One region of the Pseudomonas sp. LBUM1640 genome, then DNA from elsewhere that is predicted to be linked to it. Evidence: riboswitches for the same ligand, from Rfam matches in the RefSeq annotation. Region 1 holds a riboswitch; each other region holds the start of a gene.
The links. A riboswitch is a leader RNA that binds a small molecule or an ion and turns the genes downstream of it on or off. The one in region 1 is predicted to bind cobalamin.

Region 1 (3,270 bases):
TGGAGCACTGTTTGAGGATTTCGCCGTCGATGCCCAGCTCGCCGAACTCGTTGACGATCACGGCGATGCGACGGCCCTGGGCGTTGTCGAGCATATGGCGCAGCAAGGTGGTTTTGCCCGAGCCGAGAAAGCCGGTAACGATGGTGACGGGGAGTTTGGCCAGTGTTTTCATCGGATGCCCTTTGGGGCGGGCATACGGGACGATAGGCCCTGCGGCGGTGCGCAGAAGCGGATTTCGTCACCGGATCACCCCGCCCGGTTGAAGTAGAAAATCGGTTGCGAGGCAGGTCTCCTGGCTTGGGGTTTGTGGGTCTTGCGACCGGCGCTGGCTGCGCCTTCCCGCCGTATTGGCAGTGGCGTGGCAGACAGCTGAACCCTTTACAGTTGCGGGGGCAGCCGCGGCTTGGACCGCGTTCCCTTCTTAGCTTCGGCGTGGGCCGAAGAACCTCGAAGGTGCAAGGCTACGCAGTGCGTGGGGGATGGTCAATGATGGGGTTGGGTTGGTTGGTTGGTTGTCTGGTTGGTTGGTGTACATATCCGTTGCTGCGGTAACGGCGGCCTATGGTTCCGCTCTTACAGCGGGTCACTTTTGGAAAAGAGCCCCAAAAGTAACCAAAAGGGCTCTTGCCCCACCACTCGGCACCTCGCCTCCGGCTCGGTGTGCCCTCACGCAGGCTTTGGAGCGGGGGCCGCCGCGATGGGCCATCCTTGGCCCAGCGCGGCTAAACCGGCGTCCTGCCGGTTTACCCCCGCTCCAAAGCCTGCGTTCGGCCAGCGTGGTTTAACGGGGCGCCTAAGATCAAGATCAAGATCAAAATCTACAGCACGGCGGCCTAGTAGCCGACCTGAGTGGTTGAATCAAAAGCAAAGCCAAGGCGGCCTGACAGCCGACCTCGGTTAAATGTGGGAGGGGCGGTGCGACGGTTCGGCTTGCTCCCGATGGCGGTGTGTCAGTTGATGCACCTGGTGAATGGCCCACCGCATTCGCGAGCAAGCCCGCTCCCACATTTTGAGCTCAGTACAACTGGTAGATGTGTGTACTCGGTCAAAGGTGGGAGCTGGCTTGCCTGCGAAGGCATCAACTGTGTCTCACTGATTTACCGAGATGTCCGCATCGCAGGCAAGCCAGCTCCCACAGAAAAGCAGCTCTGCTTCTGATCTGTTTTTGCTCTGCTGTTGCCCTGCTTTTGCTTCAACCACTCAGGTCGGCTACTAGGCCGCCGTGCTGTAGATTTTGATCTTGATCTTGATCTTGATCTGACAGGCCCCGTTAACCACGATGGCCGCACGTAGGCACGGTGGAGCGGGTAAACCGGCAAGGATGCCGGTTTAGCCGCGCTGGGCCAGGGATGGCCCATCGCGGCGACCCGCGGAACCGGGCCGGAGTGCGGGCATGCCGAGCCTAGGCGAGGCACCGAGTGGTGGGGCAAAGACCTTTTGGTTACTTTTGGGGCGTTTGCCAAAAGTGACTCGCTGTAAGAGCGAAACCATAAGCGGCCGTTACCGCAGCAACGGATATGTACACACACACCAAGCGCCCCCCCAAAAACACATATCCCAATTGACTCCCCTCCCACCCCCATGCTCTCCTACACACCTTGTTTCGGGTGCCCTTCACAGGGTGAAACGGGAAACCGGTGCCTTATGCCTACACATAAGAATTCCGGTGCTGCCCCCGCAACGGTAAGCGAGTGAAACGTCAGATCCACTGTGCCTGTACGGCATGGGAAGGCGATGTTTTTAAGACCCAGTGTCCCTCGCAAGCCCGGAGACCGGCCCGAAAAAATTCAGATAACAAACCCGCGGTGGGCGGGCGCTGTTCAAAACCCTGCGTGCCCGGCTCGCGGGGTTTTCATGCGCTCGTTTCACCCTGACACCCAGAAGGGACGCGCCATGTCGATCACCAGCAGCACCTCGCACACCGCCAGTAGCACCGCCACCCTGAGCCAACGCCTGACCGCCGCCATCGGCGCGTCGATCCTGGGCGCGTGCCTGGTGTATTTCGCCGGTTTCTCGCATATCGAGGCCGTGCATAACGCCGCCCACGATACCCGCCACAGCGCCGCGTTCCCGTGCCACTGAGACCTGCCGACATGATCAAGCGTATCGCCCAAACCGCAGGTTTCACCGGCTTGCTGGCCGCCCTGCTGCTGACCCTGCTGCAAAGCTTCTGGGTCGCCCCGCTGATTTTGCAGGCAGAAACCTTTGAGAAGGCCCCGGCGGCTGCCGAAGTAATGCCCCATGAACATGCGCAAGGCGCTGCCGCTCACACCCACGACGCCGAAGCCTGGGAGCCGGAAGACGGCTGGCAGCGCGTGCTATCGACCACCGGCGGCAACCTGGTGGTGGCGGTCGGTTTTGCCCTGATGCTCGCCGGTCTCTACACCTTGCGCGCGCCAACCCGCACGGCTCAAGGGTTGCTCTGGGGCTTGGCCGGTTACGCGACGTTTGTGCTGGCACCGACCCTGGGCCTGCCACCGGAGTTGCCGGGCACCGCTGCCGCCGACCTGGCACAGCGCCAGATCTGGTGGATCGGCACCGCGGCGTCCACAGCGGCTGGTATCGCACTGTTGGTGTTTGGCCGCAACTGGCTGCTCAAAGTCTTGGGCGTGGCGATCCTGGCCGTGCCGCATGTGGTGGGTGCGCCGCAGCCTGAAGTGCATTCAATGCTGGCGCCGCAAGCGCTGGAGGCACAGTTCAAAATCGCTTCGCAACTGACCAACGTTGCCTTCTGGCTGGCCCTGGGCCTGATCAGCGCCTGGCTGTTTCGCCGCAACCGCGACGATCAATACTCGGCATGACCTTGGTGGTCGGCCTGGGCTGCCAGCGGGGCTGTGATGTTCACACCCTGCTGGGCCTGTTTGACGCCGCCCTCGCCGAGGGCGGCGTCGAGCGCCATCGCATCACCGCGCTGGCGAGTATCGACCGCAAGAGTAATGAGCCGGGGTTGCTCGCCCTGGCGCAGGTGTTGAATTTGCCGCTGCAGTGTTTCAGCGCAACGCAATTGGCGGTATTTGAACCGCACCTCAGCCACAAATCCGAGGTCGCGTTTGCCCACACCGGCTGTTATGGCGTCGCCGAAAGCGCCGCACTGGCCCTGGCTGAACAGCTCTCACAGGCCCCTGCCCGCCTGCTGATCACGCGCAAAAAAGTCGCCCAAGCCACCTTTGCATTAGCCTGCGCGGACTAAAAACCGGATAATCGCCCTTCTCGATCATGAGCATTCTTCATGCTCGCCCGTTTTCAGCAGGAATTCTCCATGACCGTCTA
Region 2 (3,270 bases), 970 kb from region 1:
CACCGGCTGCCCTTTAGGTTGGCCACCCTCGAACGGCACGAAGATCACCTTATAGCCACTGTGCGGCTTGCGGTTCCACGAGCCGTGCTGGCCGATAAACGCGCCGTTGCTGAACTGCGCCGGGAGTTTGCTGCCCTCGGCGAAGGTCAGGCCCAGTGACGCTGTGTGCGGCCCCACTGCGTAGTCCGGAGCGATAGCTTTGGCGACCAGGTCCAGGTTTTGCGGAGAAACGCGCACATCCACATGCTGGCCGTAGTAACTGAACGGCCAGCCATAGAACGCCCCATCCTTGACCGACGTGATGTAGTCCGGCACCAGATCGCTGCCGATCTCATCGCGCTCATTCACTGCCGTCCACAGCTTGCCACTCTGCGGTTCCCAGGCCATGCCGTTCGGGTTGCGCAGGCCGGAGGCAAAGATGCGGTGCTGGCCCGTGGCGCGGTCGACTTCCCAGATCGCCGCGCGACCTTCTTCGGCCGCCAGGCCGTTTTCGCCGACGTTGCTGTTGGAGCCGACGCTCACATACAGCTTGCTGCCGTCCTTGCTGGCCACCACGTTTTTGGTCCAGTGGTGGTTGATGCTGCCGCCCGGTAAGTCGACCACCTTGGTGCCGGCTGCCTTGATCGCAGTTTCGCCCGGCTGATAAGGGAAGCGCAGCAACTGGTCGGAGTCCGCCACATACAGGTCGTTGCCGACCAGGGTCATGCCGAACGGCGAATTGAGGTTCTCCAGGAACACCGTGCGCGTTTCGGCGACGCCATCATGGTCGGCGTCGCGCAGTAACGTGATGCGGTTCGGGCTCGGCACGCCCGCGCCCGCGCGGCCCATGACCTTCTCCATCACCCAGCCGCGAATGCCCGCGGAATCATCCGGCTTGGGCGGCGCGTTGGTTTCCGCGACCAGCACGTCACCATTGGGCAATACATACAGCCAGCGCGGGTGATCCAGGCCTTCGGCAAACGCCGCGACCTGGGTGCCTGAAGCGGCTGTCGGCTTCGCGCCGTCTGGCCAGCCAATCGCCGGGGCGATGTTCACCGTGGGGATCAGGGTTTTGTTCGGTTCCGGCAGCTTGGGTGAAGGCCCAGTGCCGTCGGAGACCTGCAAGGTAGAGCTTTCGCCACAGGCGGCGAGGGTGCCTGCGAGCATGATCAGTAAGGCGAGTCTGGTTTTATGCATGGTTTTCTCCTTAATACCTGTAAGGGTAGAGGAGCACGGCAGTCGGATGGTTCAAGTGCAAGGCCAGCTTTAATTGACGCTCCACCCCCAACCCACTAACCTTCGCGGCTTGTTCCAGGTGCTCTGTGGCCGTGTGCCGACAGAGTGAAACAGGGAAGCCGGTGAGTGAGCGCACTTGTACACAGTGCAGCCGCGATTCCGGCGCTGCCCCCGCAACGGTAAATGAGTCAAGACGGTGCCTTTTGCCACTGTATCGCTGGCGATATGGGAAGGCGCGCCGTTGGCCTGCTTCTATAACGAATGCGCCACTCATGAGTCCGGAGACCGGCCTGGAGCATCCAACAGCATCACGGTGGGCGATGCTTGGCTGTCTGTTTTTTCTTTTTCCTGCCCGCCGTTTTTGTCCAGCCCCAACGGAGAGCTGCCATGACTGATTCCCCCGAACGCGACGAACGCCACCTGGCGCGCATGCTGCGCAAAAAAGCCGTGATCGATGAGCGCATCGCCAATTCCCCGAACGAGTGCGGGCTGCTGCTGGTGCTTACCGGCAACGGCAAAGGCAAAAGCAGCTCGGCGTTCGGCATGCTCGCCCGCGCCATGGGCCACGGCATGCAGTGCGGCGTAGTGCAGTTCATCAAGGGGCGTAACAGCACCGGCGAAGAGTTGTTCTTCCGCCGCTTTCCCGAGCAAGTGCGCTTTCATGTGATGGGCGAAGGTTTTACCTGGGAAACCCAGGACCGCCAGCGCGACATCGCCGCCGCCGAAGCCGCATGGGCGGTTTCCCGCGAACTGCTGCAAGACCCCTCCATCGGCCTGGTGGTTCTTGATGAGCTGAACATCGCCCTCAAGCACGGCTACCTCGATTTGGACCAAGTGCTCAGCGACCTGCAAGCCCGCCCGCCGATGCAGCACGTGGTGGTCACCGGCCGTGGCGCCAAGCCTGAGCTGATCGAAATGGGCGACACCGTCACCGAAATGGGCATGCTCAAACACGCATTCCAGGCCGGTATCAAGGCACAGAAGGGCGTCGAACTTTGAATCAGCCCCGTCATTGCCCGGCCGTATTGATCGCCGCACCGGCATCCGGCCAGGGCAAAACCACCGTCACCGCCGCGTTGGCGCGTTTGCACCGCAACCTGGGGCGCAAGGTGCGCGTGTTCAAATGCGGGCCGGACTTTCTCGACCCGATGATTCACGAGCGCGCCAGCGGTGCGCCGGTGTATCAGTTGGACATGTGGATGGTCGGTGAGCAGGAAAGTCGGCGTTTGCTGTGGGAAGCAGCGGGCGAGGCCGACCTGATCCTGATCGAAGGCGTGATGGGCCTGTTCGACGGCACGCCCTCCAGCGCGGATTTGGCGCGGCACTTCGGTGTGCCGGTACTTGGCGTGATCGACGGCACCGCCATGGCCCAGACCTTTGGCGCGCTGGCATTAGGCCTGGCGCGCTACCAACCGGACCTGCCGTTCGCCGGCGTGCTGGCCAACCGCGTCGGCACCCTGCGCCACGCGCAACTGCTGGAAGGCAGCCTCACCGAAGGCCTGCGCTGGTACGGCGCGTTGTCGCGTGAAACCGGAATCGAACTGCCCAGCCGCCACTTGGGCCTGGTGCAAGCCAGCGAATTGAATGACCTCGACGTGCGCCTGGATGCCGCCGCCCAAGCCCTTGGCAGCAGTTGCGAAGTTGCCTTACCGCCGCCAGTCACCTTCGCCGCGCCTGAAGTGGTCGAGGCCGAGCCGTTGCTGGCCGGCGTGCGCATCGCCGTGGCCCGCGACGAAGCGTTTGCCTTTACCTATGGCGCCAGCCTCGACCTGCTGCGCGCGATGGGCGCCGAATTGCGCTTCTTCTCGCCGATCCACGACCGCGAATTGCCTGACGCCGACAGCCTCTATTTGCCCGGTGGTTACCCGGAATTGCATCACCAGGCGCTGTCGGAAAACACCCCGATGCTCGACGCTATCCGCGCGCATCACGCCGCCGGCAAACCGTTGCTCGCCGAATGTGGTGGCATGCTCTACCTGCTGGATTCGCTCACCGATGTCGATGGCACCCGCGCCGAGTTGGTCGGCCTGCTGCAGGGCGATGCGGTGATGCAAA
Region 3 (3,270 bases), 640 kb from region 1:
ACCCTGCGACGGCCACCGGCACCGCCAGCCACACCGACGGCCAACGCACGCCGCTGAGGTTGCCCAGCAGCCAGAACATGATGCCGCGCGCCTGTTCGGAACTGGCCGACTTGGTGATCAGGAACGCGGTGAGCGCATTGAACAACTGCGAGCCGGCGATGCCCGCCAAGATGATCTGCCCGGTGCCGCTGGATGAGCCGCTGGCGCGCGCCAGCAAAATCACCAGCGCAAAGGCCGCCATGGCCCCGACAAACGCGCCTGCCGACAGCGAAATCAGCCCGCCGCCCACGCCGATCAATGCCACCAATACCGCGCCGGTCGAAGCGCCGGCGCTGATGCCCAGCAGGTAAGGGTCGGCTAACGGGTTACGCAACAACGACTGCAAAATCACCCCGCACGTGGCCAGCCCGGCACCGCACGCGGCGGCGACCAGGGCGCGGGTCAGGCGGTAGCTCCACACCACGCCTTCATCGATCGGGTCCAGCGCGTAACCGGCCGCCCACAGTTTGTTGGCGAGCACTTGCAACACCACCTGCGGCGCGATGGCGGTTTCGCCGATGGCCACGCCGGCGAGTACGGCGAGCAACAGCAGCGCCAGGGCGAGTAGGGCGCGCATCATTTAGGCAGGTCGTAGCCGTCGATGGCGCCGGCCAGTTGTTCCAGGCCATCGAACATGCGAATGCTGGCCTGCAGCGCCAGGGCGTCAATAATGATGATGCGGTTGTTCTTCACCGCGTCCATGTTGCGGGTCACCGGGTCGCTGCGCAGGAAGGCGAGTTTCTTTTCATGGTCGTCGGCCGGGTAGCGGCGGCGGTCCATGCGCGCGATCACCACGAAGGTCGGGTTGGCCTTGGCGATGGTTTCCCAGCCGACGGCGGGCCACTCTTCATTGGACTGCACCACGTTGTGCAGGCCCAGGGTTTGGAGCATGAATTGGGGAATGCCCTGGTGGCCGGCCACGTACGGGTCACTGGCCATCTCGGCGCTGGAGAACCACACCAATGCGCTGGCTTGCTTGAGGCCTTTGCCCTGTGCGGTGGCGACGGATTTGGTCAGGCGCGCCTTGAGTTCATCATTCAGTTGTTGGCCGCGCGCTTGCACGTCGAAGATCTCGGCCAGTTGGCTGATGCTCTTATAGATCGTGTCGATGCGAAACGGCTCCAGCCGCGTGCCGTCGGCGCCCACCAGGTTGTCCTTGCCTTCGCAATCGGAAGGCAGCAGGTAGGTGGGAATCTTCAGTTCGTGAAACTGCTCGCGCGTACCCACCACACCTTGCGGGCCCACCACCCATTCCAGCTCGGCGGCCACCAGTTGCGGGCGTTTGGCGATGACTGCTTCGAAGCTTGGTTCGTTATCGGCCAGGCGCTCGATGCTGTCGTTCTGCGCCTTGAACTGCGCCAGTACGCTGTTGAACCACAGCGAGGTGCCGACCACGGTGTCGCCCACACCCAAGGCGTAGAGCATCTCGGTGGCGGCCTGGCCGATGGTCACACTGCGCGCGGGCGCCTGCTCAAACGTCAGGGTGCTGGCGCAGTTTTGCACCGTCAGCGGGTAATGAGTCGGCGTGGCGTGGGCCAGGGCACAGAAGCCGAGGCCGGTGATCAGGGCGGTAACGCGTGGCAGCATGAGGCAGTCTCCGGGTGAACCGTACGTGAAACAGGGGAGGTACGGCTCGGAAACACACCCACGAACGCTGCAGGTCTTGCAGGGCACGGATGGCCTTCCCGGACACCCCGCCGGTGAGTGATGTTGCTTGGCCGGCAGGTCTCCTGACTGATGCGTCGTCGCCACGCTCCGGCCTTCCCGGGTAATGCCCAGTGGCGATGTGGAGCAGGCTCAGCACCTACAGTTGCGGGGGCAGTTTCGATTGGCGCAATGGGCCGCGCTTCGAATTCCCTATTAGTCCCGTTGGGGAACCGGCGCGGTATGGTAGTCGATCATGGCGGGCAGGGGGAGTTTGATCTGTCGGGTGTTTGCCACTGGCCGTCGTCAGCGCGCCGAAGGTGGTTGAGGGGATTTTGGCGTGTCGGATTCTGGGGGATGGCTATATGATGTCGCGCGGCGTTTCATCCAGCCTGGTTGGAATGCGCCGACCCAACGATAACCTCGGTTTTTCTCACACAGGGAGTACGCAATGAACACCGACCAATGGATTGCCTTGTACGCGCGGGCCTTTCGCGAAATGGGCGAGAAACTCGAGCAGGTCTTGCAATTGAACAGTTGCCGCGAACACTGGATTCAGGCCGAAATCAGCGTGCACGCCTGGTTCAACGATAAAATTGAAATCTGGACGGACTTGCCGATCGGCGAGCGGCGCAAAGCCGACCTGTATGCCCTGGATGACACCGGTTCAACGACGATGGTCGCTGAAATCAAATGCCTGGGCGATATATCCCAAGCCAAGTGCCTGGAAGGTGACTGGTCGGTAAGGGCCGATGTTGATCGGTTGCGCAACTTCGAATGCCCGACCCGATTGTTTGTGCTGGTGATTGCCAAAGGCGAGCGCGAGACCAACACCGGGCGGCGCCTGCGTGAAGATGAGTGGGTGGATGGGCGCGAATGCGTGAGTGTGGACCTGGGGTTTGCAATGATCAGGATGTGGGCGCTTTGATCGAGCGAGGTACGCAGGCGGCGACAAATGTTTCGCCTTGGGTAAGCGCATTTGCCCCGTTGTGTGCCGCGGGGTTCTATCCATACCGATAGGGTGTACCATCAATCTCTGTTCATCAGATATTAGTCAGACATGCCCACGCTTAGCGAAGAGAGCCGCCGGATCGTAGCTTCTCTGGCGCACCGTGTTGGTCCGCAGGCTGATAATGCAAGCATTACCGAGGCGATTGTTTCGATTTTGCAGGATATGGGCGCAGCACTGGCGCCCATTATCGGCCAGCAGGGCGTTGCCGCGCTGTACCGCCGCAGCTTCCATCTGTGCGTCTCGACCCATCCACGCCTGGCTGCCACCTTCGACAGTGTGCCGGCCGCGATGGACCTGATTGCCCTCAAATCCGCACTCGTCGAGCACAACGAAACCGATGCGCTGTTTTTCGGTGAGGTGCTGCTGGCTACCCTCTACGAACTTCTGACCACGCTGATCGGGCCTTCACTCACCGCACGTCTGCTGGTTGACGTGTGGCAGCCTTCTTCGAGCGACACCTCTTCGCAGGAAATTTCGCCATGAGCACCAAAGTGACTATCAACCGTCTGGCCACCGGTGTGCCAGGACTGGACGAGGTCCTGGGCGGAGGCCTGCCGGAGTTTTCGTTCAACCTG

Region 2: it holds a riboswitch for cobalamin, as region 1 does, so the genes downstream of both, cobO (cob(I)yrinic acid a,c-diamide adenosyltransferase) here and ACA065_RS17895 (CbtB domain-containing protein) in region 1, are expected to answer to the same signal.
Region 3: it holds a riboswitch for cobalamin, as region 1 does, so the genes downstream of both, ACA065_RS20645 (ABC transporter substrate-binding protein) here and ACA065_RS17895 (CbtB domain-containing protein) in region 1, are expected to answer to the same signal.

The regions. Positions count from the first base shown of each region.
Region 1 is NZ_CP166816.1:4,053,521-4,056,790, forward strand. It holds gene cobW (cobalamin biosynthesis protein CobW) at 1-172, opposite strand, end outside; cobalamin riboswitch at 266-465, opposite strand; cobalamin riboswitch at 1,589-1,795, shown strand; gene ACA065_RS17895 (CbtB domain-containing protein) at 1,894-2,082, shown strand; gene ACA065_RS17900 (CbtA family protein) at 2,094-2,801, shown strand; gene ACA065_RS17905 (cobalamin biosynthesis protein) at 2,798-3,190, shown strand; gene cobM (precorrin-4 C(11)-methyltransferase) at 3,260-3,270, shown strand, end outside.
Region 2 is NZ_CP166816.1:5,025,881-5,029,150, reverse strand. It holds gene ACA065_RS22080 (PQQ-dependent sugar dehydrogenase) at 1-1,176, opposite strand, end outside; cobalamin riboswitch at 1,276-1,523, shown strand; gene cobO (cob(I)yrinic acid a,c-diamide adenosyltransferase) at 1,603-2,214, shown strand; gene ACA065_RS22070 (cobyrinic acid a,c-diamide synthase CobB) at 2,211-3,270, shown strand, end outside.
Region 3 is NZ_CP166816.1:4,693,190-4,696,459, reverse strand. It holds gene ACA065_RS20650 (FecCD family ABC transporter permease) at 1-619, opposite strand, end outside; gene ACA065_RS20645 (ABC transporter substrate-binding protein) at 616-1,626, opposite strand; cobalamin riboswitch at 1,743-1,936, opposite strand; gene ACA065_RS20640 (hypothetical protein) at 2,135-2,611, shown strand; gene ACA065_RS20635 (hypothetical protein) at 2,744-3,178, shown strand; gene ACA065_RS20630 (ATPase domain-containing protein) at 3,175-3,270, shown strand, end outside.